Regions from separate parts of the Lysinibacillus zambalensis genome, predicted to be linked through region 3. Evidence: riboswitches for the same ligand, from Rfam matches in the RefSeq annotation. Region 3 holds a riboswitch; each other region holds the start of a gene.

Region 1 (11,290 bases), on a different contig from region 3:
AGTGGATTTCGAATACCCACTAATGACTTGCGTATAAAAAAACATAGCTGTTCGTAATAATTACGAACAGCTACGGCTATCATTTATTTCAAGAGTGAATCCGGGATTGATGGTTGTGCCCCCATTTGTGTAACGACATAAGCGGCAACTTTCGTGGCAAAATCGATCGAACTTCGAAGCGAATCTCCCCGGCATAGTCCAACTGCCAAAGCACCATTAAATGCATCTCCGGCACCAGTTGTATCTATTGTGTCAACGCTTAACGCTGGAACCCAGCCACTTTCTTCATGATTCATATAAAAAGAGCCTTTTGATCCAAGTGTAACGACCACTGTCCCAACCCCTTTTTCTAGCAATAAACGACATGCGGAGCGAATATTTTCTTCCGTTGTCGTTTCAATACCCGTTAATTGAGCAAGTTCTGTTTCATTTGGCGTTAAAAATGTAATTTTCTCCAATAATGAATCTGGTAATCGATGAGTTGGTGCTGGATTTAGGATAACGATTTTTCTATGATGAGATGCGATTTCCACGGCCCTTTCAACTGTATCAAGCGGTATTTCAAGTTGAAGAAGGAGTACCTTACTTGAAGAAAAGATATGTGTTTCTTGTTCAATTTGTTTAGGAGTAACTAAAAAGTTTGCACCGGAAAATAAAACAATCGCATTATCACCGGCATCTGTCACTTGAATAATCGCTTGCCCAGTTGCTCCTTCCTTTTGAACGAAATCAACATAAACGCCTTTATTTCTTAAATTGTCTATAGCCTGTTCCCCGAAATCATCTTTACCTACTTTTCCAATAAAATGAACGTTTGCTCCTAGCTGGCTTGCAGTTACAGCTTGGTTCGCACCCTTTCCACCGAAATGAACACTATGGAACGTACTATGAAGCGTTTCACCATTATTAACGATATAAGGAACACGATAAACAAGATCTATGTTAATGCTCCCAACTAATGAAATATCCATACCAGTTATCACCCTCTCATTAAAACTCTTTCCTTTAATACGGATAATAATTGGTCTTTTGTCAAAATACCTTTCTCCAAACCCAATAAGTTGGCAATTTTAGCAACTGCAGGCGGTTTCAGCATACTCTCTTCTAATATCGAAGGATTATAGAAAATGCGTTCTGAATCATCATCTGCAATAATCTTTCGATTTGCCATTACAACAATACGAGAGAAATAATCCGTGACAAATTCCATATCGTGCGTAATCGCAATAACAGTTTTTCCCTTTCCCTCTAATTCGTCTAAAAGCTTACTTAATAAATCTAATCCGACCCGATCCTGCCCAGCTGTCGGCTCATCTAAAATAATCACATCGGAATCCATTGCCAAAACGGACGCAATGGTAACAAATTTACGAACCGAATAGGGAAGATTATAAGGATTTTCGTGAGAAACATTATAAATTCCACATACTTTCATCGCCCAATCTGTTAAAAGCGATACACGTTCTGAATCAAAGCCCATATTTTTAGGACCAAACTGGACTTCTAATGCCACATTATTATGGAAAATTTGATCGTCCGGGTTTTGAAATACATAGCCAACCTTTCGAGAAACTTGTGCTGTCGTATAATCTTTTGTATGCCAATCCCCAACAGTTACCTCGCCTTCAGTTGGTTTTAAAAGACCGTTCATTAATTTTACTGCCGTTGTCTTTCCGGCCCCATTTTGTCCAATAATGGCTAAGCGTTGCCCAGCAGGAACAGTAAGTGTCAAATTTTCTAATGCTTTTGTTCCATCGGGATAAGCGAAACTGACATTTTTAAATTGAAGTTCAGTCATAAGTACACTCCCCTATGCTTGCCCAACTAATGCTTTCAGGTAATTCCTCGTTACGAATCGGGACATATTTTAATGCAACACCGTTTTTCTTTAAATTAAGAGCGACCTCGGTTACATGAGGATATTGAATGTTATATTCTCCAAAGCGTGAATCGGCAAAAACAGCTCGGGTCGAACCTTGTAAAGCAATTTCTCCCTCGTGGAGGACTATTAAATTGTCGGCATATTCAGCAATTAAGTCCATTTTATGTTCTACTAGGATAATTGTTTTCCCCTTATCTTTCATAAGACGAATGATATTAAATACATGCTCCGTTCCAATTGGGTCTAGCTGAGATGTTGGCTCGTCAATGACAAGGATATCTGGATTCATTACGATGATTGAAGCAAGCGCAACACGTTGGCGTTGACCACCCGACAGCTCCATTGGGTGTTTTTCTCGTAAATGCTCGATTTTAATAAGCTTTAATATTTCATTTACTCTCTCTATTATTTCATTTACTTCTACACCTAAATTTTCGAGCCCATACGCTACTTCGTCAAAGACAGTATCTTTTACTCCTGATACTTGGATAAAAGGATTTTGAAAGACATATCCAATTTTTTCTCCTAATTGACCTAATTGGTATTCTACTATTCTTTTATTATCGACAATAACGTCCCCTTCAAGGTTGCCTTTATAAAAGTGTGGAATGAATCCACGTATGATATTACAAAGAGTCGTTTTCCCCGATCCATTGTTGCCAATAATGGCTGTAAATTTCCCCTTTTCAATTGTAAAAGACACATTTTTTATATTCCAATCATCACTAACTGGATATCGATAGGAGACATTTTTCATTTCAATGATCTTATTCATGTAAGTATCCTCCATAACACCAATCCTACTAAAATGAGAATATAGACGAATGGTAAAATTCGATCAGCTGTACTTTTTGTTAACTTATGCAAACTAGTCTTCTTTGTTGGAGCAGAAAATGCTCTCGATTCTAAAGTAATTGCTCGTTCCTCAGTACTTGATATAGATGATAATATGAGAGGAGTTAAGGTTGGAATAAATGCTTTAGCTCTTATGAACATTGACCCTTCCGTTTCTACTCCACGTGTTTTTTGCGCATCCATAATTGTGTTAGCATGGCGTCGCATTTCAGGAATAATTTGTAATGTGGATAAAACAACATACGCTCCCATTGGAGGTAAGCCAGCATCTTCTAGCGATTTTACAAAGTCACGAACCTCTGTCAAACGGAAAAATAATATGAAGGCAGAACCCATCGCAAGAATACGAGAAGTAAGCGATAATCCATAATTCAAGCCTTCCTCAGTCCATTTGAATATTCCCCATTGTCCAATCAGATGATCACCTGGATAGAAAAAGAGCTGCATGAGGAAAACGATAATTAGTAAAAATAACAAAGCCTTCACAACAGTTCCAAAAAATTCATTCAAAACGCTTGCAGCGGCAGCGATTAGAAGTAAAATTAGAAAAACTAGAAATGAAAATTTAAACCCTGGAATTATAAGTACGGCAGCTGATACAAGTAATGCAAAGAAAAATTTAGTCAATGGATGCAATTGTTGAATGAAATTTTTCTGCACTGTGAACCCTCCTCAGAAAAAGTAGATCTTTCCGCTCAGGCAGAACGGAAAGAATTCATGAAACTACTGTCAGTCTTCACGTTTCATGTATAGAGTCCCGTAATTCATTTTTGATAAATAGCGATCAGACATTTTTCTTACAATAAAGTAAACGATTAGAGCAGATACTACTTTGTCAGCAATTTCAAAGATAAAGGATGAAGCGAACACGGCACTCCAAATTTTTTGTCCTGAAGCAAGGAATGTTGCTGTAAGGAGAGATCCTGTACTTCCTGTTGCTCCTCCAAAAACTAACACTGTAATCGGAGCAGAAACTATAACAGCAATAAATGTAATCACAATTCCGGAAATAATCGTTTTAGGAATATTTTTAAACATTCCACCTTTGGACAAGTATCCTACTCCTAACCCAATTGCCACCGATGTAATGACATATGGAAAATACGTAGGATTGAAAATACCATTAATAAGGTTGGTAATTAAACCAGCAAGTAATGCAACCCAAGGACCAGCAACGACTCCGATTAAAATGGTTCCAATCGTATCAAGAAAAATAGGGAGCCTTAAAACGTTAGCAATTTGAAAACCGACAATATTAACAGCTACACCAATTGGAATAAGAAGCATAGACATCATATTAAAATCATCTTTAAAACTACGTTTCATCTTGGATTCCCACCCTTTTTATTATTGATTGATTTGACGGCCCATTTTCGCAACCGCTTCCATAAATTGATTGACAAAAGCTCCACGATTTACCGAATGCAAAACTTTTACATTATGAGGTTTGCCAGAACGGTGCATGTAATCTACAACCGTCGCACCAGCAGTATGACGCCCTTCTGTTTCAACCGCTACAAAGCAATTTTTCCCTTCAAAAAGTTCCGGAGTGACAACATAGGACACAGCACAAAGATCATGCAAACGAAAACTATTTTCAAAATCCGTTTCTTGAAAATCATTATTTTTTGCATTTAAAATATAGAAGCGCAGCATTGCCCCAATCTTTTGAGATAAATCTGTATCCATACTTTCAATTTGATTCAATTCTTCCATATTGATATACGCTTTATGAGTAACATCAAGTCCGCTCATAATGATAGGAATTCCAGAACGAAAAACGATATCGGCTGCATGTGGATCAACATATACATTAAACTCTGCAAAAGGACTCATATTGCCAGATACAGCTGCACCACCCATATACGAAATATAGCTAATTTTTTCTTTCACTTCTGGATGAGCAAGTAGTAATGCTCCGATATTTGTAAGTGGGCCAGTTGCGATTAAAACGATAGGTTCTTCACTTTCAGTTAAAACAGCAATTAAAGCATTTAAGGCTGTTCTATCGCTTTCAAATAAATCCGGCTCCGGAAAAATAACTTCTCCTAACCCACTCTCCCCGTGAACATCATTAGCAACCTCAAGTTCGCGGAATAAAGGTTCCTTTAATCCTCTTGCGATTTCAATATTTTGTTTCATGTAACTTGTAAAAGCTCTAGCATTGTAGATCGTTTTTTCTTGAGTTTGATTTCCTGGTTCCGTTGTAATTAATTTTATGTCCAGATCATCTCGAGAAAAAGCTAATAATAGCGCCATTACATCGTCAATTCCTGGGTCACAATCAATAATTACTGGTATTTTTTTCATCAAGTTCACTCCTATAGTTAATCTATAATTTTTACTGTTCTATGATGATAAATTACAGTAATAATTTAGGTGATGTACTACTTTCTCGTACTACTAGAGTCGGATTAAACATAATAGATTGCGTTTCATTATTCTCAAGTTTTTGTATTAAAAGCTTCACAGCCTCCCGTCCCATTAGATAAGTATCTTGACGAATGGTAGTAAGCATTGGTATTAATGCAGATACTAACGGAATGTCATCAAAGCCTACGATGGATAAATCCCTTGGTATATGAATCCCAAGCTCGTGAGCCATACGATAAACACCGAATGCCATCACATCATTAAAGGCGAATATTGCCGTTACCTCTTTTTTCATAAGGAGGTCTTTGGACTTTTGGTACGCCATTTCCATCTGAAAGTCCCCTTCAATAATTTGCGATGGCGAAAGTTCAACCCCTGATTCAGCCAATGCTCTTCTGAAACCCTCTAAACGGTCATTAGTCAAAGAAATAGACTTTGGACCAATAATGCACGCTATCTTTCTATGTCCCAGTTCTGTTAAATGTTTTCCTGCTAAATATCCACCTTTATCATTATCTAATAAAACACTGGAATGATTTTTTTCACTTTTTCCCCTATCAACGAGAATGAAAGGAATTTTTGCACGCGATAATTGCTCTTCATCCGAAGACTCCAAAGAATCTTTTGCAGAAAAAATGATTCCATCTACCTGTTGTTCTTCTAATAGTCGCAAATATCGCTTCTCTTTATCAGATTGATCATCAGAATTACAGATGATTAAACTATATTCTCGTTCATTCGCTTCATCCTCCACCCCCCTACATAATTCCGGAAAATAAGGATTAGAAATGTTCGGAATAATTAACCCAAATATTTTCGATCGCTTCGTAACAAGACCACGAGCAAATTGGTTAGGCTGAAAATCTACCTCCTCCATAACTTTTAGTACCTTTTCACGTGTCTTTGGAGACATTCCCTCTTCTTTTTCATTCAATACTCGAGAAACAGTGGTAATGGAAACACCCGCTTGTTTCGCAATGTCTTTAATGGTCCATCGTCTCACAATCTTCACCTACTATTACTATAAAATCACATTTTAAGAAAACGTTTTACGAAAACGTTTTCTCAACTACCATATCATGACATAGTCAAATTGTCATTATTATTTCTGAATAATCAGAAAATAATAAACACAAGCCTTGTTATGACAAGTAACACTATCTATATGAAATCGAAACAACTCAACAATATTTTTTGTAAATAAGAAGATGGGACAAAACTTAATAAGCGCAAGAAATCAGTTTTTAAAATGATAAATTCTTGCGCTTTAAAATGTGAAAATTTTAGTTTTCTTATGCCCAAGCCTCTTTAGTAAGGCAAATTGATATGTTGATGATAAAATACTTCTAATTTTCTATCATCACATGAAGCGATTTATCAGACGTAATCAGTCGCTAAGAGACATCGTTATGATAATAGTAAGATTAAATCTTTCCAATAATCAGCAGAATTTGTTCTGCGATAAAATTTATAAAAGGGTTCATTCGGACGAGCATGTTTCTGATAGAGCTCAATGATTTGCTTTAGAAAGCCTTCAATAAGCTCTACTCCTACCTTTTTCGCAAAGAGTGTCCCAGCTTTTGCATTCGCTCCCATCGGCACTGCTCCTAAATAGACATCAAAGCTATCCTTTTGATAAACAAGCCCAATATCATCATACACCGCATTATAACAAGCAGAGGCACAGCCATTGACGTTTACACGTAATCTTGTAGGGACAGTGATTCCTTTTAATGAATGATATAGCTTTTCTGTAATTGGTGCTGCCTCCATTTTGTCACCATCACAAAAATCACACGCTTTCATCTCTACAATCGGACCTTGCTTTGCCACATAAAGGCCAGCGTCTTCTAGCTCCTCAATCGTCTTTTCAACTTCTACTGTTGGGATAGATAATAATATGCTGTAAGAGGCAGAGTATTTTATGGCACCCTTTTCCCCTACAACCTTTGCTATTGTTTGGAATTGTGCAGGGGTATAATGTTTATTAATAATGCCTGGGCTTACGGCAAGGCGAGTAAAATCCCCATTAATGTTTAAGTTTTCGAAGGTTTTGTCCGGTATATTCGAACGGAATGCATTCATAAATACTTCTCCTTATGAAAAAGGAGCTAGCCAATTGCTAGCCCCCCATTTATTGGATAGCTTAAAAACTCTCAGGATAGAAGCCTTTCGCCAAAATTTGAATGGCTTCTGCAGCACGTACCCCTTCAGATGCAGCAGAAAGTGGTAGAATCACAAAGCGTTCGTTTTTCACTGCTTCCATTTCCTTCAAGGCTGGATCATTTTTTAAGAAGTTTATTTTTGCTTCCGCTGTTGTTTCTCCGTAATCTATGACAACTACGACCGCTGGATTACGTTCTACTGTATCTTCTTTGGACACCGTAGTCCAACCCGATTCTACATCACCAAAAATATTTTTACCGCCGGCCATCGTAACAAGTTCATTCATAATGTTTTGTCCTGCAGTGAAGATCTCTTTATCACCACTATCAAACACTAAAACAGGCAGTTCTTCTCCATTTTGCGGTAGTTTTGCACGGACATTCTCTACATCCTTTGTCATTTTTTCAATTAGTGCTTCTCCACGATCTTCAACACGGAAAATTTTTGCGATATTTCGAATATCTGTGAAAATATCGTCTAAAGTTGGTTTCGTCATGATTGAGGCTGTATGTAAATAAGTGTGAATGCCTAATGTTTCAAGCTCTTCTTGTGTACCTACACCTTTCTCTCCAAAGGCGCTTTTCCAACCACCTAATAAAAAATCTGCTTCTGCATCAATAACCTGCTCCTTTGTAGGATACTGTTTTGCTAACACAGGCACTTTATCATAGGCCGCTTGTAGGGGCTCATAAATTTTGTCATCTAAGTACGCCGTCCCTACCATTGAATCTTCTAGCTCTAAAGCTAACATAATTTCTGTCACGTGCTGATTTAAGCTAATCGCTTTTTTGGGGGCTTCCTTATATACTTGCGTTGTTCCATTATTTTTAATCGTTATGTCTGACTTTTCAGCTTGTGAAGGCTCTACCTTCTCACTTTGTGTAGCAGATTCTAGTTTGTCCTTTTCACTACATGCACCCAATATAGCCACCATTGCGATCGCAAAGACTAGCCATACGCTTTTCCATTTCTTCATGTCCTCTTCTCCTTTGATGTTAAATATATAGAAAGAAATCGTTTAGACTCCTATGCTACCAGATAGCGATTTTAGAAAAGGGCATAAAAAAACCCCCTTGTTTCCAAGAGGTTAGCATAGCAAAAGAAAGGTTTTTCAACCTATTCACTATCCCCATCCTCGTGGATTCAGTAATAAATACATATTGGCAGGTATCCTGGCTTAGGTTCATCATCTATACGCCTTCCCATAGCGTGGCTACAGTGGCATCTTGTATAGACTCCCCATTTACAGTTGCGGGACAGCATCGGATTTGCACCGATTTCCCTTTTAAGCAAATAACAAAGGTCATTTACACCAATACGTCATTTTTATTTTGTTATATATAGATTGACTAGTAGATTCGCAATCATACATATATTAACACTATTGCGACATAAACACTATATGAAATATTTTTTATACCAATTCTGTTACAATGTTGTTAAATGAATGAATAGAAACGAGGATCTTTTTATGCATGTAACAATTGGAGTACTTGCTCACGTGGATGCCGGTAAAACAACATTTTCTGAGCAGTTACTATTTCATACAAACAGTATTCAAGCTCGTGGACGAGTGGATCACCAGGACACATTTTTAGATAGTCATGAGCTGGAGCGTCAGCGAGGCATTACGATTTTTGCGGAGCAAGGCCGCATGACGCTTGGGGATGATACATATACATTAATCGATACACCAGGGCACGTCGATTTCTCTCCAGAGATGGAGCGTGCCATTCGGGTTATGGATTATGCCATCATTATTGTTAGTGCTGTCGAAGGAATACAGGGTCATACTGAAACAGTGTGGCAACTTTTACGCCAATATCATGTTCCAACCTTCTTTTTTATTAACAAAATTGATCGTGAAGGAGCAGATGTTGAAGCTGTAATGGCTGCGCTTCAAAAGGATTGCTCTGCAGATGTTTTATTCGTAGACGAACCGCTCCGTTCCGACTATGTTTCAAACGACATAATGGAGTGGCTTGCTGAACGTGATGAACACCTTCTCGATGCTTTTCTCAATGAAACATTGGATAGCTCTAGCTGCCTTACTCATTTATCTAGGATGATTAAACAGGAAAAGGCCTTTCTATGTTTTACTGGGTCTGCCTTAAAAGATAGTGGAATAAAGGAATTCCTAACACAGCTCCCCCTCCTTACAGAGACACAATTTAATAACAACGCTCCGTTTCAAGGTGAGGTGTTTAAAATTCGTCATGATGGACATCAACGCTTAACTTTTATCAAATCTTTGCAAGGAACGTTACATGTCCGTGATGAACTTTCATTTGGAGACGTGACTGAAAAAGTGACGGAGATTCGACTATACAATGGCAACCGGTATGAAACTTCTCAAAAGATAGAGGCCGGGGAGATTTTCGCAGTAAAAGGGATTAGTCTAGCAAACATCGGCGATATTATTGGTTCTTCGAATAATTCTCAGCCCTTTGAGTTAGTACCGACTTTACAGGCAAAAGTACATTATGAAGGCACTCAGCATATAAAGGACGTGTTAAAAACTTTCCGTATTCTTGAAGCAGAAGAACCTTCATTACGTGTGCTATGGCATGAAAAATTTCAAGAAATTCATGTTCATATTATGGGTGTCATCCAACTCGAGGTTCTTATCGAAGTGCTTCATGAACGGTTCTCGTTAGACATTTCATTTAGCGAACCACAGATTTTGTATATGGAAACGATCACCACAACGGTGACAGGTTACGGTCATTTCGAGCCATTAAAGCATTACGCAGAGGTCCATTTATTGATGGAGCCAAATACACGCGGCACCGGCAATACATTTGTCAATGCATGCCACGCAGATGATTTATCAGTTGGACATCAACGACTCATTGAAAAACATTTATTCGAGCGCGATCATCATGGGCTGTTAACCGGTTTTCCGGTTACAGATATTCGCTTCACACTCTTAACAGGACGCGCACATAATAAACATACTGAAGGTGGCGATTTCCGTGAAGCAACATTCCGTGCATTACGGCAAGGGCTCGAACAAGCAGAAAATATATTACTAGAGCCGTACTACCGCTTTAAACTTAAAGCTCCTAGTGATTTCATCGGCCGCATGATGACGGACATTCAGCAAGCTGCTGGTACATTTGACGCACCAATCATAACTGAATATGACGCGATTGTAACCGGCCGGGCCCCCGTCTCAACATTTATGAGCTACAGTACAACCTTTGCCGCCTACACCAATGGGAAAGGCGTACTTTCCCTACAATTTGATGGCTACGATACATGTCACAATACAGAAGAAATTATTGCGCAAATCAGCTACGATAAGAACGCCGATCCCGACTATACATCCTCTAGTATTTTTTGCGCAAAAGGCAAGGGCTACTCTGTTCCATGGCACGAAGCACAAGCAGCAATGCATTGTATTGACTAAATTCATAAAAACAGGACATGATTTGTTAGATCAATGTCCTGTTTTCTTATGTTTCGTGGAGAATTTCTATACTTTTGTGGGTAATCTTGCTTCGCGAGGGTATTTACCTTCTCTCCGCGGGTATTCCCTTTCCTTCCGCGGGTATTCTTGCTTCGCGCGGGTATTTACCTTCTCTCCGCGGGTATTTACCTTCTCTCCGCGGGTATTCCCTTTCCTTCCGCGGGTATTCTTGCTTCGCGCGGGTATCTACCCTATACTGACAACTCCATTCTCTACCTTGTCAGGCATATACCTTCACCTCGGGGAATTGAAATTCATCCCGCACATTTTTAATTTACTAAGCTTGTATCGTTTTCTGTCCCTGTTTATTAATAAGATATGAAGATTCCACCACAACGTAGCTTTGGGATTGTGAGAAATCCATTAAAACTTTGCCAGGTCGACTTTTCAAAAGTTGTAAATTATCAATCAGTTCAAGCAATAGTTCATGACCTTTTCCACGTGGGTGCCAGTTGAAATGATTATCATTTAGTTCCTTCACAGCTTTTAGAAATTGATGATACTCTCGCTCTATAAAATTGATTAGTTGATTATTTTTATAA
Region 2 (11,290 bases), on a different contig from region 3:
ACACTGGATGTAGCTTCATCCAAAATTAAAATATCTGAATTTTCAAGAATTTCCCGGGCAATAGCTAGTAATTGACGTTGACCTTGACTTAAGTTTGCCCCACCTGCCTGTACAGGTGTATCATATTGGGCTGGTAAATGTTTAATAAAATTATGGGCATTCGCGATTTTCGCCGCTTCTTCAACCTCTTCATCTGTAGCATCAAGTTTACCGAAACGAATATTTTCACGAATCGTTCCTGAGAATAAATACGTATCCTGTAAGACAACACCCACTCTTTGACGGATTGTTGCCATTTTATAATCCTCGATATTATGACCATCAATCAAAATTTCACCTTCATCTACATCATAAAAACGAGTTAATAAATTGATAATCGTTGTTTTCCCTGATCCCGTTGGACCAACAAGAGCAATCGTTTCACCCTTCTTCGCTTGGAAGCTAATATTTTTTAGTACTGGCTTCTCTGGCAAATAGCTGAAGGAAACATTGCAAAATGCCACATCTCCTTTGAGGCTTTGGCAATCAATGGCATGCTTTTTATCCGCTACTTCCGAAGGTTCATCTAAAATTTCGAAGACTCGTTCTGCCCCTGCAATCGCCGATTGGAAAGTATTCAATAGATTAGATAACTGATTCAACGGACGGAAAAATTGACGTGTATACGTGACAAATGCGGCGATTACCCCAACTGAAACGATCCCTTTTAACGATAAAAATGCTCCTGTGCCAATAACAACAGCTAAGCCTAAGTTATTCATAAAATTATTAATGGGCCCAAGTAGACCTGAAGTAATTTCTGCTCTCTGTGCCGAGTTACGAAGATTTTCATTTTGCTTATGGAACGTCTCAATTGTTTGCTGTTCTGTTCCAAAAAGCGTCACAACCTCTGCACCCGTAATCATTTCCTCAATATAACCGTTCAGCTTACCTAAATCACGCTGGCGGGCCGCATAGTTTTTACTACTACGTTTAACAATTTGCTTCGTTGTAAAAACAATTAAAGGAATAATAGTCAGCGTCACGATTGCTAGCTGCCAACTTAAAGAGAACATAGCAATACTAACACCGATTACCGTTAAGACCGACGACACGATTTGTGTCACACTTTGTACAAGTGCTGTATTTAAATTATCGATATCATTTGTCACACGGCTCATTAGATCACCAAGTGCTCGCTGATCGAAAAATCTCAGTGTTAATGTTTGTAACTTTTTAAACAGTTCAAGCCGTAATGTGCGAATTGTTTTCATCGCCACATGGATCATGACATATGTTTGAAGCCACGTAAAAATTGATGCAGCTGTATAAATAACTGCTAGCACAATACCAAGACGAATCGTACCGGCAATATCTTTTTTCATAATATATTCATCGACGATATGCCCAATTAAGTACGGTCCTGCTAAACTTAAAAATGTAGAAGCTATTACAAAAAATATAGAGAAATAAAGCCCTATTTTTTGTTGCTTCACATAATGCCACACACGATTAATCGTAGCTTTTTGATTTTTAGCCTTTTCAGCTGGTCCAGCCATACGTGGTCCGCGTCCAAAATTCATTTGCTTTGGTTGACTTTGACTCATTGTTGTACACCAGCCTTTTGCTGTGAAGCGTAAATTGCTTGGTAGAATTTATTATTCTGTAATAATTGTTGATGTGTGCCTTGACCAACAATTTCGCCGTCATCTACTACTAAAATTAGGTCTGCCTGTTGAATAGAGGCTATTTTAGACGCCACGATAAACGTCGTTGTATCATTATATTGATGGCTAATAGCTTCCTGGACATGTTTTTCAGAGGCACTATCAAGAGCAGATGTTGCATCATCCAGCACTAAAATAGCAGGCTGTCTTACGAGTGCACGTGTTAACGCTAATCGCTGTTTTTGACCGCCAGAAAGATTGGTCGCCCCCTGTGAAAGTTCATGCGCTAAACCTTTATCCAGTCGACTTACAAATTCAGTAGCACATGCTGCATCTAGAGCTTGCTGTAATTCCACTGACGTTGCATCTTCCTTACCAAGACGGATATTATGGTCAATTGCACCTGAAAACAATAATGCTTTTTGAGAAGTAAAACCAATATGTTTGCGTAAAGTGGATAATGCATAATCCTTTAGAGGCTTTCCGTCCAAGAGGATTTCTCCACTCGTCGGATCAAATAAACGTGGTAATAGCTTCACTAGCGTTGATTTTCCACTTCCTGTTTTTCCGATCAAACCTACCGTTTGCCCCGGCTTTACCGAAAATGTAATGTTTTTCAGGACATCCTCAGCCGATTCATAATAACGATAGCTTACATTTTGAAAGTCAATCGCCCCTTGAATTGGTGCTGTATGTGGATTTTCCGCTTCCTTAACCGCTACTTCTTTATTTAAGACGTCCACGATTCGCTCCCCTGAAGGAATTGCACGTGCAATTTGCATCAATACCATACTAGAAGTCATCAATCCATTTAATATAATCGTTAAATAGTTAATAAAAGCTAGAATTACTCCAACCTTTAAAGTACCGGCTTCTACCTTAATGGCCCCAAGCCACAGTGCTGCTACAATGCCTAGATTGACAACGAACATCGTAAACGGCACGAGCACGCCAACAATTTGCTCGGCTGTAATAAAGCGCTTCGTTAGCGTATCATTTAGAGCGCCAAACTGTTCAATCTGTTGCGTTTCACGACGGAACGCCTTCACAACACGAATCCCCGCTAAGTTCTCCTGTAGCTTCGTATTAACACGATCAATTGCCTCCTGCACTCGGCGATACAGGACACCCGAATACTTTGTGAAAAAGTACATCGCAATAATTAATAGCGGCACGATAATAAGGAGTATCGAAAATAACTCACGTGCCGTCACAAAAACAATGATAACCGCTCCAATAAATAATAAAGGACCACGCACAAAAATACGCAACGTCATCATAAACGCGCGCTGAACACTTTCTACATCACTCGTTAAAATCGTAATAAGCTTCCCTGTTGTAAAAGTGTCACGTTCCTTTGCCGAATACGTCATCATTTTTTCATAAAGTGACTGACGAACATCCGATGCAAAATGGATTGCCGCCTTCGAACTATAATAGGAACAGCCTATCCCACCAACAAGTCCGAATACCGCACTGATCAGCATCCAGACGAACATTTTCAGCACATACGGATCATCACCATTCGCAATACCCGTATCAATCATATGCTGCATAATCGTCGGCTGAAGTAAATCCATCGTTACCTCTAGTACCATTAATAATGGTGCAATTAAGGTAAAAAATTTATAGGGCCCTAAAAACCCTCCTAACTGTTTTATTGCCTGCATTCCTTCGACTCCGTTCTTTAATTCACATTCATTATTAATTATAACTGAAAAACATTCTCAAGTGGCACTATTTTTACGGGTCTCGTAATATTTGGGACACGATTGATTTTTTATGTAGGTTTTGGTAACTGTAGAAGTTGCTTTCAAATAGGTTAAAAGGAAGCTCTGGACTAAGGTTCATTTACTGGCATCTCTAAGTTAGAATGCAGTTAAGATAGGGTAAATATTACCAATAATGTAATGACGTCCTTAAAATATCATAAGGGAGATGAGAAATAGTGTTACCAATCTTTTATTCTATTGGTTTGCTAATCATATTGCCTGCGAGCTTTATTATTTCGTTATGGAAAGCTCCATTTAAAAGTAAACTAGAATGGTTATTGGACTCAATGTTGACTACAGCACTAATCGTTTGGTTATTTCAAGCAGGAAACTGGAGTTGGGTCGGATACTATGTTAGCTTTCTTTGGTTGATTCTCTTGATTGTCACTTTCATTTTTTCTTGGAAAAAGATAAGAAATTTACCGTTTACAATAAAATATTCACTAAATCAAAAGTTTTCAATTGGTATTTACATTTTACTTATTCTCGTTTTTGGTACGTATAATGCTTTGGTCGTAAAAAGCTATTCAGTAGCCGAAAAAGGCATTGAATTATCCTTCCCTCTTAAAAATGGCACCTACTATGTCGGACAAGGTGGGAATCAGGTGGCAATGAACTACCATCAAGCCCATCCAGGACAAAAGTATGCTTTAGATATTTTAAAATTAAATACGATTGGAACTCGCGCTAATGGACTATATCCAGAAGAATTGAATAAGTATCAAATATTCGAAGATAATTTATATAGTCCTTGTAATGGGAAAGTAGTCAACGTCAAAAATGATTTACCTGATCTCACTCCTCCAAAATCTGATTCAGAAAATCCTGAGGGAAATCATGTCACCCTATCATGCGAGAACGATGATGCGACGACCATTTTATTAGCTCATATGCAAAAAGGCAGCTTAGTGGTGGCAAAAAATGAAAAAGTAACAACGGGCCAAAAACTTGGAAAAGTAGGAAATTCGGGCAATACAAGCGAACCACATTTACATATTCACGCCGAAAAGGATGGAAGAGGTGTTCCGATCATATTTAATGATCGCTTTTTAGTGAGAAATAGTTTGGTTAGGTAATATATATCCCCCTCTCCCTATTGTTTATTGCAGTTTGACCCGTTCACCCTCATAAAAAATACACCGCAATGTTAGTTCAACATCGCGGTGTATTGAGTATTACAAATCATCAAATCCGTTATCTTCTACATTGACCTTCACATATTGGCGAGAACGCTGCTCGAAGAAATCTGTTTTTCCTAAGTCAACATCCTCATACGCTTTAACCCACTTTAATGGATTTTTGCGATAGCCTTCAAATGGACGCTCTACGCCAAGCTGATTACAGCGTACATTCGCATAGAAGTGTACATAATCATGCACATCTTCCACATCAAGGCCTTCAATTTTATCACCAATCACTTCATTAGCCCAATCGATTTCTAGCTGTACCGCTTCACGGAAGATTTCCTGTACACGAGCCGCTCGTTCTGGTGTATCGTATTCAGGATATTCCTCTAAAAGCTCCTGATAAATTTTCACAAATAAATCGACATGAAGCTGCTCATCGCGATTAATATAATTAATCATCGTTGACGATGCCACCATTTTTTGATTGCGTGCTAAATGATAGAAGAAAGCGAAGCCAGAATAGAAGAATAAACCTTCTAAAATCACATCATAGACAATCGCTTCTAGCATATTTCCAACAGATGGCTCCTCTGAAAATGCATGGTAGCCTTTAATTACGAAGTCATTACGTCGCTCTAATACTGGCTCTGTACGCCAAAAGTCAAACGTACGATCCTGTTCGTCTTTGTTCACAATACTTGATAGCACATAAGAATAAGAGTGATTATGAATTACCTCTTGTTGCGCTAAAATAATCATTAATGCATTTAAGCTTGAATCTGTTAAATAATCCGCTACTTTCCCTGCAAAATCAGTTTGCACACTGTCTAATAGTGCTAGTAAGCCAATGATTTTTAAAAAGGATTCCTGCTCATTCGCTGATAGCTGTGGAAACTGCTTAACATCATTGCTCATATTAATTTCAAACGGAGTCCAGAAGTTACCTAGCATTTTTTTATATTTAGGATATGCCCAGCTAAAACGCACATCGTCCCAGTTTAAAATGTTAGAAGAGCGTCCGTTCACAATACCTGTTGAACGGTTTGGTGCTTCTTTATCCATAATTTGTCGTTTTGTAATAGTTGTCATTGTTACTTCCTCCTAGCTCGCGCAAGACTCACATTCTAGTAATTCTACAGACGTTGAGCGTACATAATATGTCGTTTTCACACCGCTCGCCCAAGCGTTCATATGCAATGCTAGTAAATCTTTTGCCTTAATCGTATTTTGAACGTATAAATTAAGTGAAATGCCTTGGTCGATATGACGTGCTCGAGCAGCATTTTGCTTGATTGTCCAATTTTGATCGATGAAATAAGCAGATTTATAATACCAAGTTGTCACAGGTGATAGATCCGGTACCGTTACTGGAATTTTGTAATCCTTCTTCTCTTCTGAATAACTCTTTTGGAAAATAGGATCAATCGTAGCCGTACTACCCGCTAAAATGGATGTTGATGAGTTCGGTGCAACCGCCATAACATAGCCGTTACGCATTCCTTTTTCAGCAACCGCGGCGCGTAACGCATTCCATTTATTGCTGTCGTAGCCACGTTTTTCAAAATACGCACCAGTATGCCAATCTGAGCCTTCAAATAATGGGTAGGCTCCTTTTTCACTTGCCAAATCGTTAGAAGCGCGAATCGTTAAATACGCAATTTCTTCATATAGCTTGTCCGCAAATTCTACAGCTTCCTCAGACTCCCATTGAATTTCTTTCAATGCTAATAAATGATGCCAGCCAAATGTTCCAAGTCCAATGCCACGGTAGCGTAGATTCGTACGCTCTGCTTGTTTTACTGGAATTGTATTTAAAGCAATAACATTATCTAACATACGTACTTGAATCGGAATTAATTTTTCTAAAACACCAGCCGGTACAGCTCTGCCTAAATTAATAGATGATAAGTTACATACAACGAAATCGCCAGGCTTGCGACGTGTTACGATGACATCATCTTCTAGAGTAATAGACTCGAATTCAGTAGCTGACATATTTTGAAATATTTCTGTGCACAGGTTCGAGCTATAAACCATTCCCTCATGCTTATTCGGATTCATGCGATTTACTTCATCTCGATAGAACATAAACGGCACGCCTGTTTCAAGCTGCGAGCGCATAATACGTTTCATAATATCAATAGCTGGTACGACCTCACGACTTAATAATGGATTCGCAATACATTCTGCATATTTAGTACGGAAAGTGCCATCACCTTTTTTCTCATCGTAGAAATCCTCTAGTGAAAAGCCCATAACTTCTCGTACTTCATGTGGATCAAACAAATGCCATTCCCCGCGCTCTTCAACCGTTTCCATAAATAAATCCGGTAAACATAGCCCTGTGAAAATATCATGGGCACGTAAACGCTCATCCCCATTGTTTAAGCGTAAATCTAAAAACGTAAAGACGTCTTTGTGCCAAACATCTAAATAAACAGCAATAGCTCCTTGTCGTTGACCTAGCTGATCGACTGAAACCGCCGTATTATTAAGCTGTTTAATCCATGGTAAAACACCACTAGATGCACCTTTAAAGCCTTTAATTGATGAGCCTCGGCTACGAATTTTGCCCATATAAACACCAATACCACCACCGTATTTCGATAATGTTGCAACATCTGTATTCGTGTCATAAATACTTTGTAAACTATCATCTACTGTATCGATAAAGCAACTAGATAGCTGGCCATGTGTTTTACCTGCATTCGATAATGTAGGTGTTGCCACAGTCATATATAAATTACTCATTGCCCAGTAAGATTCACGTACTTTTTCTAAACGATTTTCTGTTTCATCCTGCATAAGGGTCATCGCAATGACCATCCATCGTTCCTGTGGTAGCTCTACTGGTGTTTTCGTGTAATCACGGACTACATAGCGGTCCATTAATGTTTTTAAGCCAATATACGTAAACAATTCATCTCGACTTGATTCTAAATAGGAAGCGAGTTCTTGAAGATCCTGCTCACTATATTTTGTTGTTAAACTTTCATGATACAAACCAGCTTCTGTATAGCGTGCTAATTGTTCCGGGAAACATTTATAAACATCTTGCACTGGAACGCCACGGCGCATTGCAAATTGATCATATAGTTTTTCTAAATAAATTTGAGCTGCGACGAATGTCCAGTATGGCTCCTCCTCATCAATTAGGCTAAGCGTTTGTAAAATCATCGCATCCGCCCATGCTTCAAATGTCGCATTGTCGTTTTTTCGTAGCCATCGATCCGATAATCTTACAAAACTTTCGAGTTCATCCTCCGTATAACTTTTCTTGAGCTTAGCAATTTGCTGTTCGATTTGAATTGTCATGTATACATTCTCTCCCTTTCTTTCTCCAGCAACACAAAAAGCGATCACGCAACACTTATCGGTTACGTGATCGCAGTAAAATCGGAAATGGAAATGAAGGACATGCACACTAAGAAGTGGACAAATCTCTCGCCTCCACTTCTCAATCCCCGAAGAATGTGTTGCTGTCTTGAACAAATCGGCAGGTCTCCTGGCTCATGCTTCCTCCAAATGATGGCCTTCCCGTTCTTTACAGTGGCCTATTCATCATTTGTCAGCACTTACAGTTGCGGGGACAGCTTCGGCCTAAGATGACTCTTTTCCGAATTCCCTTTTAAACCATATTTGGTACCGCTCGTCCAAAATACTATATATTGTGTTTTAACTCCTAAACAAATCTAACATATAGTGTTTATAGTTGCAATAGGCGTTTTGCCCCTTGAATTTTTTAAAGTACTACTTTTTCTCGAAGCAAGCCCGATTACAATGCAGTTTTACGTAGTTTTTCAAAATTTCTAGGAAAATATTTTTGTACTAGCTGCTCTTTTTCTGGATCAATTCCAAGTAAAACTACTGCACATGGACCAGCTGTTTTCTCAACATTTAATGCACTTTTGACCTGTTGCTCGCCAAAAAGCCGGCTAAATTCTGCTTGTAAACCTTTTGATCCAACTGGCCATACTTGCTGCACAATTCCCTCTTTCCACGCTTGAAAAATAGGTTGCAGCTGTGCGACATCTTCAGGTTGTGCAAGGATTTCATTGCCTACAAGTGGCAAACCATATGTGTACCAACTTAGCTGCTCATGCTTAGTTGCTGTTCGTTTCTGCTGCTCCCCAAGCATCGTTATTGACAAGCCTGATTGTAAAGTTGGCATATTAGTCTCTGAACTACCGTCTATTTGCGGACAAAAAAGACCAGCCTCCTCAAAAACCTGTTGAATGCCTGCAACATAACGAGACCATGTAGCATCCCCTGAAAAATTAGCAAGTAAAATATGCTTTGGTAAAGCATTTGCAGCAAGCTGCTCTAAAAATGTAACACGTGCAGTAAAATATGCTGTAAGCTGATCTGGAGCAGACACAACATCCTGTAGCTTTTCGCCAATTGCAGCGGCATTATCGGTTGTCGCAATGAGCTCACCTATTTTTATTGCATTTCTCAATGTACTCGACCTTCCTTACGTACAAACACCTTCGACAGAACTGGCATCGCCACCGCAACGATCACTAGATTAATGAGTGTTGCCAGTGGAAGACTAGTCAATGACGTCCAGTAAAACGCCGGACTAATAATAAAGTAAAATGGTATAGGTGCCACGACACCATTTAAAATAAGTGCCACAGGCCATTTCCAGAAATACATGCCTTTTTTATGCATAACCCCAAAGATCCATACAACGATAAACATTTCCACTGCGATAATTATATGTAGTGGTCCAAAAGGAAAGCCAGTAGTTAGGGCTGAAATAAAATGCCCAATGACTCCCGCAACACCAGCTAATACTGGCGATAAAAATACAACGCTCAAAAATGCCGGTGCAGAGTCAAGCGCAGCAGTTGTAATAAATGTTGGAATTTTAATGACTGCACCTACTGCACAAATTGCCGCTACCATGGCAGTGAGCGTCAATTTCATCAATTTTTGTCGATCCATTCCATTGCCTCTTTCCGTTAAATTTTTTCATCAAAGCTTGGGGTTGATTTCCGTTCCGGCTGTACGCTTTATCGCTGACGCTTCGCTTTCGCGCAGAGCTTCCTGGGGGCGTCGGGACAACAGGATGTTAGTCACGAAGGCGTTATCACAAGATGTGATGGTTTTAGCCTTCATTCCTCAATATCGCTGATCCCCAAGGAGTCGACCAGCCTCCACTCCAATCAACTTATATACAAAGCATGCGACTTTGCAAATGTCATCCCACTTTTGTGAAGTGTTTTACAAACTCTGCAAGCAAGTCACTATATCATTTGATTTGTTCCCCAATACCGTACCAAATGCGTACGACTTGTTCGGCTTCAGCAAACAATGCTTGATACAAACGCCCACATGTATCACGTAATAATCGTGCCTGTTTGTCCATCGGCACAACACCACGCCCCATGTCGGTCACAATTATATACAATGCACAATTTTCTTCAAGGGTCTTTAGTCTTGTCAAAATAGTTCTGACAAGAGGTTCATCATCCTCAAGGTCTTGTGTTACGAGCCATTTCTCTATGTTTTTAATTACTAGTACATCACAAGTAGGAGCGCCATCAGGTAGAGTGCCATCCACTAGCTCAACGTTTTGACCTGTAAGTAATTTCATGACATAGTCGGTTTTTCCACTATAGGCTCCTCCGATAAAGACATGCATCTTGCTCTCTCCTCCCAAGCCTTTCTTGAAAACGTTAAAGAAAACATTTTATCATGCGGTGTTTGGTAAGACCAAAAAGGTTGCTCAGTTGGAGCAAAGGCTACGAGTAGCGCTCGAATAACCCCGCCATGGACAACGAGATGATACACATCTTCCCCTTTTGGTAATGCAGTGAACCCTGCCAAAACACGTGCACAAAACATATCAAAGCCTTCTCCCCTTGGAGGTGGAGACTTTACAGGATCATCTAACCATGCACAATAACGATGATCTGATTGTAAGTCCTCATATGTGAGCCCTTCAAATTCTCCGAAATTCGACTCTCGAAATCTCCGATCAGACACGTAAGTTGCATTCGGAAAATAACGGAAAGCTGTTTCCCTACAGCGTAGTAAATCACTACCATACACCTTGGTGACCTCTTGATCTACAATAGGGAGTAAAGATGCATCAGCTAATGAAGAATCTGTCCAGCCGATATAACGCTTTTCTAAATTTTCCTTTGTTGGTGCATGTCTCATTAAGCGCACAGTAACAACGTCACCCACAGTACAACCTCCATTCCTTCAATTGATGCACCGAGTAAATCCCCAGAAACACCGCCAAAGTTACGCACTGTAAATTGCCGAAAGACTAAAAAAGCAATCGCTAGTACTGCCATCAACACGAACGGAACAATTGTGAAGCCAGTTACAAACAACAAGCTACTGTATGCTACAACTAATGTTAAAAGCATACAGCAGATTAGTAAACCTGGCTTAATATGTGTTTTAAAAAAGTAGGCAAGCCCCTTTTCCTTTGAGCAATTAAGCGACATAAAATAAAAGCTCATACCTACTCGTGTACATAACGGAATAAATACAAGCATCCACAGTTCAAACTTTTGCTGTACGAATAATTCGTGAAGTATGACAAATTTACCAAGCACTAAAAATAGCACTGAAAGCACACCAAATGCACCAACACGTGGATCATCCAAAATTTCAAGCCGCTTCTCACGATCTCGATAGGAAAAATAAGCATCCCCCATATCAATAAAACCGTCTAAATGTAGTCCACCAGTAAATATGGCAAATAATCCGATAATCACAAAGG
Region 3 (11,290 bases):
ATTGTGAAAAAGAACTTACCTTATCGATCATAAGCGGTAAATGGAAGGTTGTTATTCTGTGGCATTTAGGCGTCGAAGGACCGCATCGCTTCAGTGAGCTTCAAAGACTTTTTCCGAAAATATCTCATAAAATATTATCAAACCAATTACGTGAACTGATGGAAGATGGGATTGTTCATCGAGAAGTGTTTCCAGAAGTTCCTCCGAAAGTCGAGTATTCAATGACTGAACTAGGGATGACGTTATTACCAATCGTTGAAATGATGTATGAATGGGGAAAAAATAGAATCGGTCAAATTAAAAAAGAAAGCAATAATGAGGTCATTTCGGAGGATTTAAATAGTCAGTGATATTAGCGAAAGCAATATGTCAGCGCCAATTCCGATAGAAGAGGAGGGTTCTGCGATAATTTTACCCTCGGAGAGTAAGGTTTTCATCCCACGTTGGATCAAAGCCTCATCTACACTTACAACCTCATCGACAAGCTCTTGGACAATTGGAAAATTCCGTTCCCCTGGCTGTAAAGTTAGTAGGGCATCTGCCAAAGATTTGTGTTCGGCTAAAAGCAATCTTTCACCAGCTTCTAAGCTTTTTGTATAACGCGAAACAGCAGCTGGCTCCACACCGATTATTTTGATACGAGGGGCTATGGATTTGACAGCAGTTGCAATGCCACTTAATAATCCACCACCACCAATAGGCACAACTATAGTATCGACATCTGGGAGCTGTGCTACTATTTCCAAGCCTACTGTTCCTTGTCCTGCCATAATATCGTAATCATCATAAGGATGTATGTTGCAATAGCCATGATCACGACTAAGTCTTTCAGTAAGGACATGTCTTTCTGTTAGCTTACACTGTACAACTTCTGCACCTAAGGCACGTATTCCCTCAACCTTAACGGTAGGAGCTGAATCCGGTAGAACAATTGTTGCCTTACTATTTAACAGTTTGGCAGCATATGCAACACCTTTGCCATGATTTCCTGAGGATGCAGCAACTACGCCTTTTTGTAATTGTTCTAATGGTGTGGAAAGCATTTTATTGAGAGCCCCTCGAAGCTTAAAGGAGTTTGTTTTTTGCATATTCTCGGCTTTTATGTAGACGTGACATCCTAAAAGATGATCGAGCCCGTTTAATCGAATAATAGGCGTTTCAAATATATAAGGAGAAATTCTTCGTTTAGCAGCATGAATTTGTTCAAGTGTTAACATAAAGCAACCCCCATTTCAATAAAATAATTAAAAATTCAAACTTTATAATATAACTGTAGATTTACAGGGAAATTGTGTCAATACTTAAATGGTAAGTAATTCTGAACAAACATCGGATAGAATACTTACTTCTATCTTGAAAAAATATGAGTATTCATCCTATAATAAAAAGGTTATAGTAAAAACATTAAAAGGGAGCGTCCATAATGGCGAACGAAGCAAGATCGCAGGTGAACATTAAGCTCATTTCTACAATTCGCCCAATTGAGGGGGAATCTGAAGGTTATGAAATGTTGCTAACAGGGCAGCTACTTGAAAAAGCAGGAAGCATATATTTGAAATATGAAGAGGTGCAAGAGGATAAAACCATCCGCACAACTATGAAGCTAGGCAATGAACAGGCATTAATTATGCGTAATGGAGCAGTAAAAATGCGATTACCACTTAACATAATTGAACAACAAATGGGTCATTATGAAAGTGAATTAGGTTCAATGCCACTCGTCATAGACACGAAGGAAATGACATTTACAAAGCAGGCAGTAAGTGGAGATTTCCATGTACAGTACGATTTACTAATGGGTGGGCAATCCGTTGGCAATTATACATTAGACATTACATTTACGGAGGTACAATGATGAACGCAGTAGAACAAGTACAACAAGCCATTAAAGTGGCAATTGCGCAGGCTGTTGAAAAAGCTAGTTTAGTCGAAGCTGGCACAGAGTTAAATATTCACCTAGAAACACCGAAGGATAAGGCAAATGGGGACTATGCAACAAACATTGCAATGCAATTAACGAAGTTAGCAAAAAAACCACCTCGTGCGATTGCAGAAGCAATTTTAGAAAATCTAGACACAGCAGGGACAGATATTGAAAAAATCGATATTGCTGGCCCTGGCTTCATGAATATCACTGTGCGTAAAGATTTCCTAACAGGTGTAGTAAAAGCAGTGCTTGAGCAAGGTGCTGATTATGGCCGTTCAAATGCTGGTGCAGGAGAAAAAGTTCAAGTTGAATTCGTATCTGCAAATCCAACAGGAGATCTTCATTTAGGTCATGCACGTGGAGCTTCTGTAGGGGATTCATTATGTAATGTGTTAGATATGGCAGGTTACGCAGTATCTCGTGAGTACTACATTAACGATGCAGGTAACCAAATTAATAACTTAGCGTATTCACTTGAAGCTCGTTATAAGCAAGCTTTAGGATTGGATGCTGAGATGCCAGAGGATGGCTACCACGGTCCAGATATTATTGAAATCGCTGGTAAACTAGCAGGTGAGCATGGCGATGCAATTTTATCAAAATCTGAAGAAGAACGTTTTGCATTCTTCCGTCAACATGGTTTAGCGTTAGAATTAGCCAAGTTAAAAACAGACCTTGCAAACTTCCGTGTAAACTTTGATGAGTGGTATTCAGAAACATCACTATACGAAAACGGCAAAATCGAAGTAGCTTTAGATAAACTAAAAGCGAATGGCCATGTATTTGAAGAAGACGGTGCTACTTGGTTCCGTTCGACAACATTTGGCGACGATAAAGACCGCGTGTTAATTAAAAATGATGGCTCTTTCACATATTTGACTCCAGATATCGCATATCATGAAGATAAAATTGTACGCGGCTTCGATAAATTAATTAATATTTGGGGTGCTGATCATCACGGCTATATCCCACGTATGAAAGCTGCCATTCAGGCGCTTGGTTACGACCGTGATACACTTGAAGTAGAAATCATCCAAATGGTTCAACTTTATAAAAACGGTGAGAAATTCAAAATGTCTAAACGTACAGGGAATGCAGTTACAATGCGTGAGCTTGTAGAAGAAGTTGGCTTAGATGCAGTTCGTTACTTCTTCGTGAAAACAGCAGGCGATTCTCACATGGACTTTGACCTTGACCTTGCCGTTTCTCAATCAAACGAAAACCCAGTGTACTACGCACAATATGCACATGCACGTATTTCTTCAATTTTACGCTCAGCAAATGAGCAAGGCTTTGCTGCAACAACAGATCATTTAAGCCTACTAACTGCTGAAAAAGAAATCGATTTACTGAAAAAAGTGGGCGACTTCCCGAAAATGGTAGCAGATGCTGCGAAGCACCGTACACCACACCGTATCGCCAACTATATTCAAGAAACAGCAGCTGCATTCCACAGCTTCTATAACGCTGAAAAAGTGTTAGATGCTTCAAATAAAGAGCTAACAGAAGCTCGCTTAGCCCTTATCACTGCTGTGCGTACAACAATTGCCAACGCACTACGCTTAATCGGCGTATCAGCACCAGAAAAAATGTAATAATCGTCTTTCCAGCCTCCGGCACAATCATGTGCCGGGGGTTTTTTTGTTTTAGGTAGCAAGAGCGGTTGAGGTGAGGGAAAGAATGGCGGGGCGACAGTAAGAGTGGCCGGGGTGAGGGAAAGATTCCGGGGAGGCGGAAAGAATAGCCGAAGCGAGGGAAAGAGCAGCCGTGGCGACGGAAAGGATAGTCGAAGCGACGGAAAGAGTAACCTGGGCGACGGAAAGAACCGCCGAGGTGACGGAAAGAATCCGAAGCGACGGAAAGAGTAGCTGTGGCGAAGGAAAGAATCGCCGAAGCGACGGAAAGAATAGTCGAAGCGACGGAAAGAATCCGAAGCGACGGAAGGAGCAGTCGGGGCGACGGAAAGAACCGGCAGAGCGACGGAAAGAATAGCCGTGGCGACGGAAAGGATAGTCGAAGCGACGGAAAGAACCGGCAGAGCGAGGGGAAAGAATCAGAAGCGACGGAAAGAACCTCCAGAGCGACGGATAGAATCCACAAAACCGTGGATAGAATCCCCAAAACCGTGGATAGAACTCCAAAACCATGGATAGAACTCCAAAACCGTGGATAGAACCATCAAAGTGCCAGATAATATCTCCGAAATAATCAGATTCATCTCTCTAAAACTATAATTTTCTGCAAAATTCAGATATTTTGTTGAAGTTTACGTTAGCGTCAATGATATACTGATGAAAAATGAGAAGGGGGAGATGGTGTTGAAGACGATTCAAGAAGTGGCTAAGCAGTTTAATGTTTCAACACGGACAATTCGTTATTATGAGGAGCTGGGGCTGCTTCATCCCAATCGATCATCTACTAATCAGCGAACCTTTTCAAAAAAAGAATTAGCGAAGCTTAAGCTTATTTTCCGAGGAAAGCGGTACGGTTTTTCACTTGAGGAGATTAAGGAGATGGTGTTGCTGTTTGATTATGATCGCACGGGCATTCAGCAGTTGGAGCGTACGGTCGAGTATGGGGAACAAAAAATTGAAGAGATTGACGGCAAAATTGCAGAGCTTGTACAGATGAAAAAGGAGATACAGCAGTTACAAGGCATATTTACAGAAAAATTAGCGACTTTAAAGGGAGAGATGCTTGATGAATAGTTCGAATTTGTTAGCACGTAATGCGCGAAAGTACCCTATGAGTGAAGCGGTTGTTTGTCAGGGCAGACGAGTAACTTATCGTGATTTAGATGAGCAAGTGACACGTTTTAGTCATGCTTTAGTAGAGCAGGGTGTGCGACAAGGCGATAAAGTAATCATTTTTATGCCAAATGTTGTAGAGTTTGTTGTTAGCTATTTTGCTATTCAGCGCATCGGGGCTATTGTCGTACCGGTAAATGCGAAATTTACGTTGCAGGAGGTCGAGTATGTAGCTCGGCATGCTGATGCTAAAGCTATTTTAGTGCATGAGGCAATTTTTGCAGCAGTTGAAAACATCACGGTAGTTCCTTTAAAAATCAAAACGGGTCAAGAGTACGCTGGCTGGCTAAACTATGAAACACTTATTGAACATGCAAGCACTCAAACCATTGATTGCCAGTTGAATGAAGATGATGTCTCAACGATTTTATATACATCGGGTACAACGGGAAAACCAAAGGGTGTGTTGTTTAGCTATCGCAATATTTTATCTGTAGCGCAAATGATTGCAGTGGAAATGGAAGTAAAGCCAGAAAGCCGGATCCTTCTTATGATGCCATTAACGCATTCAGCTCCATTACATTTATTTTTAATGGCAGGGGTACTTGTAGGATCAACAAACGTGTTAACACCAACGTTTACACCTGATTTATTTATTGATTCAATAGAGCAGGAGCGGACGACGCATTTCTTTGGAGCGCCTGTTGCATATTTGTTAACTGCCCAACTGCCAAGATTGCAAACAGCTGATTTATCATCGATGAAATGGTGGGCATATGGTGGCGCACCGTTATCACAAAACGAAGTCCGTCATTTACAAAAAGCTTTTAGAACAGAAAATTTAACTTGTGTCTATGGCTTAACAGAGGCTGGGCCAAACGGTTCAATATTGCTTGGTGAAGAGCATGCAACGAAGGCGGGGAGCGTTGGGCGACGTGCACCACTTGGAGCAGAGCTGCGTATTATCAACGACATTGGAGAAGATGTCAGTGTTGGTGAAGTAGGAGAAATTGTGTTATTCGGTGAGAGCAATATGCTGGGCTATTACAAGGATGATATCGCAACAAAGGCTGCATTTATAGATGGCTGGCTGAAAACAGGTGACTTAGCTCGCTTAGATGAGGACGGCTATATTTGGATTGTTGATCGTAAAAAGGATGTCGTTTTTTCAGGCGGTGTGAATATTTATCCGAAAGAAATTGAAGATCGTATGTTGAGTTATGAGGGAATATTTGAAGTTGCTGTAATAGGTGTACCACATCCGGAGTGGGGAGAAACCGTGAAGGCTGTTTATGCTGCTAAAACAGAAATTGACGAGAACGAACTTAAAGCTTATTTGGAGGAGCATCTTGCTAAATATAAAATTCCACGCATGTTCGAACGTGTAGAAGCGCTACCACGAAATGCATCAGGCAAAATACTAAAACAAACGTTGAAAGGACAAGAGGTGAGATAAAATGAAGGTTTTACAGCAGGAAGAAATGAAAACAACAAACTTTTTTAAAGAGAATGATACACTTCAAAACGTTTTAGAAATGATGCTAGATAAAGAGTTTGCGGAATATGCAACACGTGAGCTAACAGATTTCGGTGAGCTTTGTGCAGGAGATATTGATGTGAGAGCTAAACATACGGATAGAGAGGGTGAACCTCGATTACAAAGGTATAATGCCTATGGTGAAGAAGTGTCAGAGATTTGGGTCAATGACGGTTATAAAAAAACAATTGAAGAGACGTACAATACTGGCATTGTTGGCTATGTGCATAAAGATATTCCGCAATTAGGTAGAAAGGGCAACTATGTGTATAGCTTTGCTCAAGGCTATATACTATCACATGCTGAACCAGGCTTTTACTGTCCTGTTACGTTAACGATGGCAACGGCTTATCTGCTTGATCATTATGCGAGTGATGAGGTGAAGGAGCGCTTTTTACCACATGTTTGTGCAACTGGAGAGACAGAGCTCTATGAGGGGGCTACATTTTTAACGGAGCGCCAAGGTGGCTCTGATGTCGGAGCGAATGTTGTAGAGGCAAGGCAGGACGGCAATCAGTATCGTTTATATGGTGAGAAATATTTTGCATCTAACGCTGGAATGTGTGGAGTGACTATGGTATTGGCACGCATAGAAGGGGCTCGTGCAGGCTCAAAGGGTTTAACATTGTTTGCAGTTCCATGGAGAAATGATGATGGCACAGTTAATAACCTGCGCGTTCGGCGTTTAAAGGATAAACTTGGTGTTAGAGCAGTACCTTCTGGTGAGGTGGAATTTGATGGGGCGCTCGCATATGTTGTTGGTGATCTGAATAAAGGGATTTACTATATGTTGGAGGCGCTTAATTTATCAAGAATTTGCAATGCAGTTGCTTCTATCGGCATCATGCGTCGCGGCTATTTAGAGGCGAAGCACTATGTGACAAATCGCCATGCATTTGGTAAGCCTTTAACGCAATATCCTATGATCCAGGATACACTAGGGAAATTTGCTGCCAAGCTTCATGTAGAAGTTGCTACGGTTTTTGATCTTATTCAGCTATACGATAAAGTAACTAGTGGACAGGGGAATAAAGAGGACATCATTTTGAACCGCTTGTATATTGCAATCATGAAAAAAGAAACCGCTGAGCAAGCTGTACATTATGCGAGTGAAGCCATTGAATTACATGGCGGAAACGGCTATATTGAAGACTTTGTTACACCTCGGTTATTAAGAGATGCACAGGTCCTTACCGTATGGGAGGGGACTGCAAATATTTTAGCTTTAGAGCTCATTCGTTTAGTAGATAAGTTTCATGTGCACGAAATGTTTGTTCGTGTTATGGAGGAACGTCTAGAAAAACTGGCTGACAGTCCATTAGTTGAAATTGTAGTAGGGCAATTAGCAAAACTAGATTCAACTTGGCAAACATTTAGCCGTTTAGATGATGCAACAAAAACGTTTGAAGCAAAAAAGGTCGCAGAGCAAATGGCACATTTATATGAAAGTGTTGTAGCAGTTGAATGGGCACAAAGATTCGGCGGTAAATATGAGAAGCTAGCAGACATTTATTTAGAGAATACATGGGCATTACGAGAAATGGGTGCACCAATGAAAACGGTACAGTATTTTTCTGACATAGTTTAACTTTTTTCAGCGTCCAAACATCCGCTGAAATAGAGGAACCCAGTCTAAGCACGCCACGTCCTGTGGCAATTATGACGAGCATAATTGATTTGATGAAGAGTCGTCTCGAATGGAGGCGACTTCTTTGATTTTCATGTATAATACAATCAACTGAATATTATAAAGGTTCTTTACTTAAGTAAAGTGAAAAGGGAAATCGGTGTAATTCCGATGCGGTCCCGCCACTGTAAGTGTGAGTTTTTTCAATCTGCGCCACTGAAAATTTCGGGAAGGCTTGAAAAAGCGTATGAAGCACGAGCCAGGAGACCTGCCTTTATAGAAAACACGTTGTAGCCTACGAGGATAGGATGGTGGATTTTGTATATGTATATTGTGCAAATTTGACCCCCTCATTTTTTTTATGATGAGGGGTATTTGTTTTGTAAGCTGAATATCGATAAATTTGAAAAAGAGGGCGATACCCCCACAACGTTAGGTAATAAACTCAAAAAGTTGGGCGATAAGCCTAAAATGTTGGGTGATAACCCCATAATGTTGTGCGGAAATACGATGTGGTCGATAAATCCACAAAGTTGGGTGATAAACTTAAAAAGTTGGACGATAAGCCTAAAATGTTGGGTGATAACCCCATAATGTTGTGCGGAAACACACGATGTGGTCGATAAATCCACAAAGTTGGGTGATAAACTTAAAAAGTTGGACGATATCCCCACAACGTTGAGAGATAAACAACTCCACAACCTTAAACGATAAAACCTAAAATGTATCGATCAATCAGATAAACAAGTCGTTAACTTTATGCACAGATAGACTAAGGGGGATTCACATGAAGAAATTTTGGAAAATAGGATTATCAGCATTTTTAGCTGTTGGCTTGCTTGCAGCGTGCAACACAAAAGAGGCGACAAATGACAAGCCGTCATCTGCTGAGCAGCAAGAGACATCTAAAGTAGATCAAGCAACATTTCCAATGACGATAACAGATGCTGTTGGCAAAGATATTACGCTAGAAGCACCTCCTGAAAAAATAGTTTCTCTCATTCCAAGTAACACTGAAATTTTATTTGGTCTTGGCTTAAATGATGAAATAGTAGGTGTAACAGATAATGACGATTATCCAGCAGAGGCTACTAAAAAAGATAAGGTTGGCGGTGTAGATTATAATATTGAACAAATTATTGCGTTAACGCCAGATATCGTTTTTGCACATGCATCCGGTATGAGTTATTCAAAAGGAGCAATTGAACAGCTTGAGGCTGCCGGTGTGAAAGTATTTGTTGTAGCGGATGCAAAAAACTTTAATGAAACTTACACAACGATTGAACAGCTTGGTCGTGCAACGGGAAAACTAGAAGAGGCTAAAAAAATAGTCGCAAATATGAAGGATAAAATTGAAGAAGTTGAAACAAAACTTAAGGGTGTTGAGCCAAAGAAAGTCTTTTTAGAATCGTCTGATGAGCCACAGATTTATACAGCTGGTAAAGGTACATTTATGAATGAAATGCTAGAAATGATTCATGCCGAAAATGTGGCAGCAGATGTAAATGACTGGTATCCAATTGAAGCTGAACAAATTATTGCGAAAAATCCAGATGTCATTGTTGTGGCATATAATTATGTACCAAATATTTTAACGAAAATTCCACAACGTCCAGGCTTTGAGACAGTAACTGCCGTAAAAAATAAAGCTATTGTACAAGTGGATGAAAGTATGACAAGTCGTCAAGGTCCTCGATTAGCAGATGGTTTTGAGGAATTAGCAAAGGCCGTTTACCCAGAGGCGTTTAAATGAGTAAAACAATTGTAGCCTATGTAACAGCAATTACGCTTTTAATCATTAGCATCTGGTGTGGTGTAGCGATAGGCTCGGTTCATATTCCATTAGAAGTATTGTGGAATACGGCGGCCGATGAAACAGCTGCCAATATTTTATGGAAGATTCGTTTACCTCGAGTGATGCTAGCAGGGCTTGTAGGGGCATCACTTGCTATTGCAGGGGCAGCTTTTCAAGGCCTATTAAAAAATCCTTTGGCTGATCCTTATACGTTAGGTGTTTCCTCCGGTGCATCAGTTGGCGCAGTGATGACGATTTTCTTTAGTGTCTCAATACCTGTAATCGGTCATTTTACATTGCCAGTCTTTAGTATGATAGGGGCCATATTAACAATGTTTGCTGTTATGGGTTTTGCTAGAATAGTAGACCGTTCACTAAAAATGGAAACTCTTATTTTAACAGGGGTAATATTTAGTTCGTTTTTAGGTTCCTTGATTTCATTAATGATTGCATTATCTGGTGAGGAGCTACGCCAAGTAATCGGTTGGTTGCTCGGTTCAGTATCGATGCGTGGTTGGCCTTACGTTCAGATGATCATTCCGTTTGTCATTATTGGCTCTATTATGCTTTGGACACAAAGACGTGAGTTAAATGTTCTGTTATATGGTGAAGAACGTGCGAAGCATTTAGGTGTCAATGTTAAACGTAGTAAATATATTATTTTAGTAGGTGGATCCATGTTGACAGGAGCAGCGGTAGCTGTTTCTGGAACGATTGGCTTTGTTGGTTTAGTTGTTCCTCATATGACGAGAATGGTTTGGGGTTCAGATCATCGTCATTTATTGCCGTTATCATTTTTAAATGGGGCAACTTTGCTAATTATTTGTGATTTAATAGCAAGAACAATTATTATGCCAAGAGAGCTGCCGATTGGTGTCATTACTGCATTTATTGGGGCGCCCGTTTTTTCCTATATTTTTTATAAACAACGTAGAGGCAAGGGGGTACGGGCATGATTGTTGTTGAACATCTTTCCGGTGGTTATGAAGACGTACCGATCGTCCACGATATAAGTTTTTCCGTTGAAAAAGGTAAAATACTAGGGATTTTAGGGCCGAATGGTAGTGGGAAATCCACACTGTTAAAAGTAATAAGTGGCATACTACCAGCAACTGCAGGCACTGTATTAGTAGATGGTAAAAACAGTAGCTCTTACACTGCTCGTGCATTAGCAAAGAAGATGGCAGTGCTGCCACAATTACATGTTAATACATTTTCAAACAGTGTAAGGGAGGCTGTATCTCTTGGACGTTATCCACATCAAACAGGCTTCTTTTCAAGCTGGTCTGCTCGTGATGAACAAGCAGTGCAACATGCAATGCTGCAAACAGGTGTAAAACGCTATGAACAGACACCGATGGAATTTTTGTCGGGCGGTGAACAGCAAAGGGTTTTTGTCGCCCAAGCGCTTGCACAAACAGCGGAAATATTGCTGCTAGATGAGCCGACCAACCATCTAGATATTGCGCATCAACGTCAAATTTTAGATATGGTACGAAAGGAAGCAATAGAATGTGGTTTGACCGTTATTATGGTACTGCATGATATGAATTTAGCTTCTCTTTACTGTGATGAATTATTACTAATGGAGGAAGGACGGATGCGGGCATTTGGGGCGCCGCATGAAGTATTAGTCGCTTCGCAAATTGAAGATGTC

What was found. A riboswitch is a leader RNA that binds a small molecule or an ion and turns the genes downstream of it on or off. The one in region 3 is predicted to bind cobalamin.
Region 1: it holds a riboswitch for cobalamin, as region 3 does, so the genes downstream of both, ABNX05_RS11845 (ABC transporter substrate-binding protein) here and ABNX05_RS16255 (ABC transporter substrate-binding protein) in region 3, are expected to answer to the same signal.
Region 2: it holds a riboswitch for cobalamin, as region 3 does, so the genes downstream of both, ABNX05_RS03155 (ribonucleoside-diphosphate reductase subunit alpha) here and ABNX05_RS16255 (ABC transporter substrate-binding protein) in region 3, are expected to answer to the same signal.

Annotation. Positions count from the first base shown of each region.
Region 1 is NZ_JBEGDG010000007.1:158,638-169,927, forward strand. Features, by position in the region: gene rbsK (ribokinase) at 84-971, opposite strand; gene ABNX05_RS11810 (energy-coupling factor ABC transporter ATP-binding protein) at 980-1,798, opposite strand; gene ABNX05_RS11815 (energy-coupling factor ABC transporter ATP-binding protein) at 1,791-2,657, opposite strand; gene ABNX05_RS11820 (energy-coupling factor transporter transmembrane component T family protein) at 2,654-3,397, opposite strand; gene ABNX05_RS11825 (ECF transporter S component) at 3,467-4,063, opposite strand; gene ABNX05_RS11830 (nucleoside hydrolase) at 4,085-5,047, opposite strand; gene ABNX05_RS11835 (LacI family DNA-binding transcriptional regulator) at 5,100-6,113, opposite strand; gene ABNX05_RS11840 (precorrin-3B methylase) at 6,518-7,195, opposite strand; gene ABNX05_RS11845 (ABC transporter substrate-binding protein) at 7,257-8,252, opposite strand; cobalamin riboswitch at 8,422-8,608, opposite strand; gene ABNX05_RS11850 (GTP-binding protein) at 8,748-10,688, shown strand; gene ABNX05_RS11855 (hypothetical protein) at 11,026-11,290, opposite strand, start outside.
Region 2 is NZ_JBEGDG010000002.1:59,829-71,118, forward strand. Features, by position in the region: gene ABNX05_RS03135 (ABC transporter ATP-binding protein) at 1-1,586, opposite strand, end outside; gene ABNX05_RS03140 (ABC transporter ATP-binding protein) at 1,583-3,316, opposite strand; gene ABNX05_RS03145 (M23 family metallopeptidase) at 3,595-4,494, shown strand; gene ABNX05_RS03150 (ribonucleotide-diphosphate reductase subunit beta) at 4,594-5,634, opposite strand; gene ABNX05_RS03155 (ribonucleoside-diphosphate reductase subunit alpha) at 5,647-7,860, opposite strand; cobalamin riboswitch at 8,023-8,210, opposite strand; gene ABNX05_RS03160 (hypothetical protein) at 8,321-9,004, opposite strand; gene ABNX05_RS03165 (ECF transporter S component) at 9,001-9,495, opposite strand; gene ABNX05_RS03170 (bifunctional adenosylcobinamide kinase/adenosylcobinamide-phosphate guanylyltransferase) at 9,803-10,147, opposite strand; gene ABNX05_RS03175 (histidine phosphatase family protein) at 10,144-10,743, opposite strand; gene cobS (adenosylcobinamide-GDP ribazoletransferase) at 10,716-11,290, opposite strand, start outside.
Region 3 is NZ_JBEGDG010000012.1:91,844-103,133, reverse strand. Features, by position in the region: gene ABNX05_RS16290 (winged helix-turn-helix transcriptional regulator) at 1-350, shown strand, start outside; gene ABNX05_RS16285 (threonine ammonia-lyase) at 336-1,217, opposite strand; gene ABNX05_RS16280 (YwiB family protein) at 1,424-1,855, shown strand; gene argS (arginine--tRNA ligase) at 1,855-3,522, shown strand; gene ABNX05_RS16270 (MerR family transcriptional regulator) at 4,246-4,635, shown strand; gene ABNX05_RS16265 (class I adenylate-forming enzyme family protein) at 4,628-6,130, shown strand; gene ABNX05_RS16260 (acyl-CoA dehydrogenase family protein) at 6,132-7,799, shown strand; cobalamin riboswitch at 7,946-8,128, shown strand; gene ABNX05_RS16255 (ABC transporter substrate-binding protein) at 8,626-9,591, shown strand; gene ABNX05_RS16250 (FecCD family ABC transporter permease) at 9,588-10,589, shown strand; gene ABNX05_RS16245 (adenosylcobinamide amidohydrolase) at 10,586-11,290, shown strand, end outside.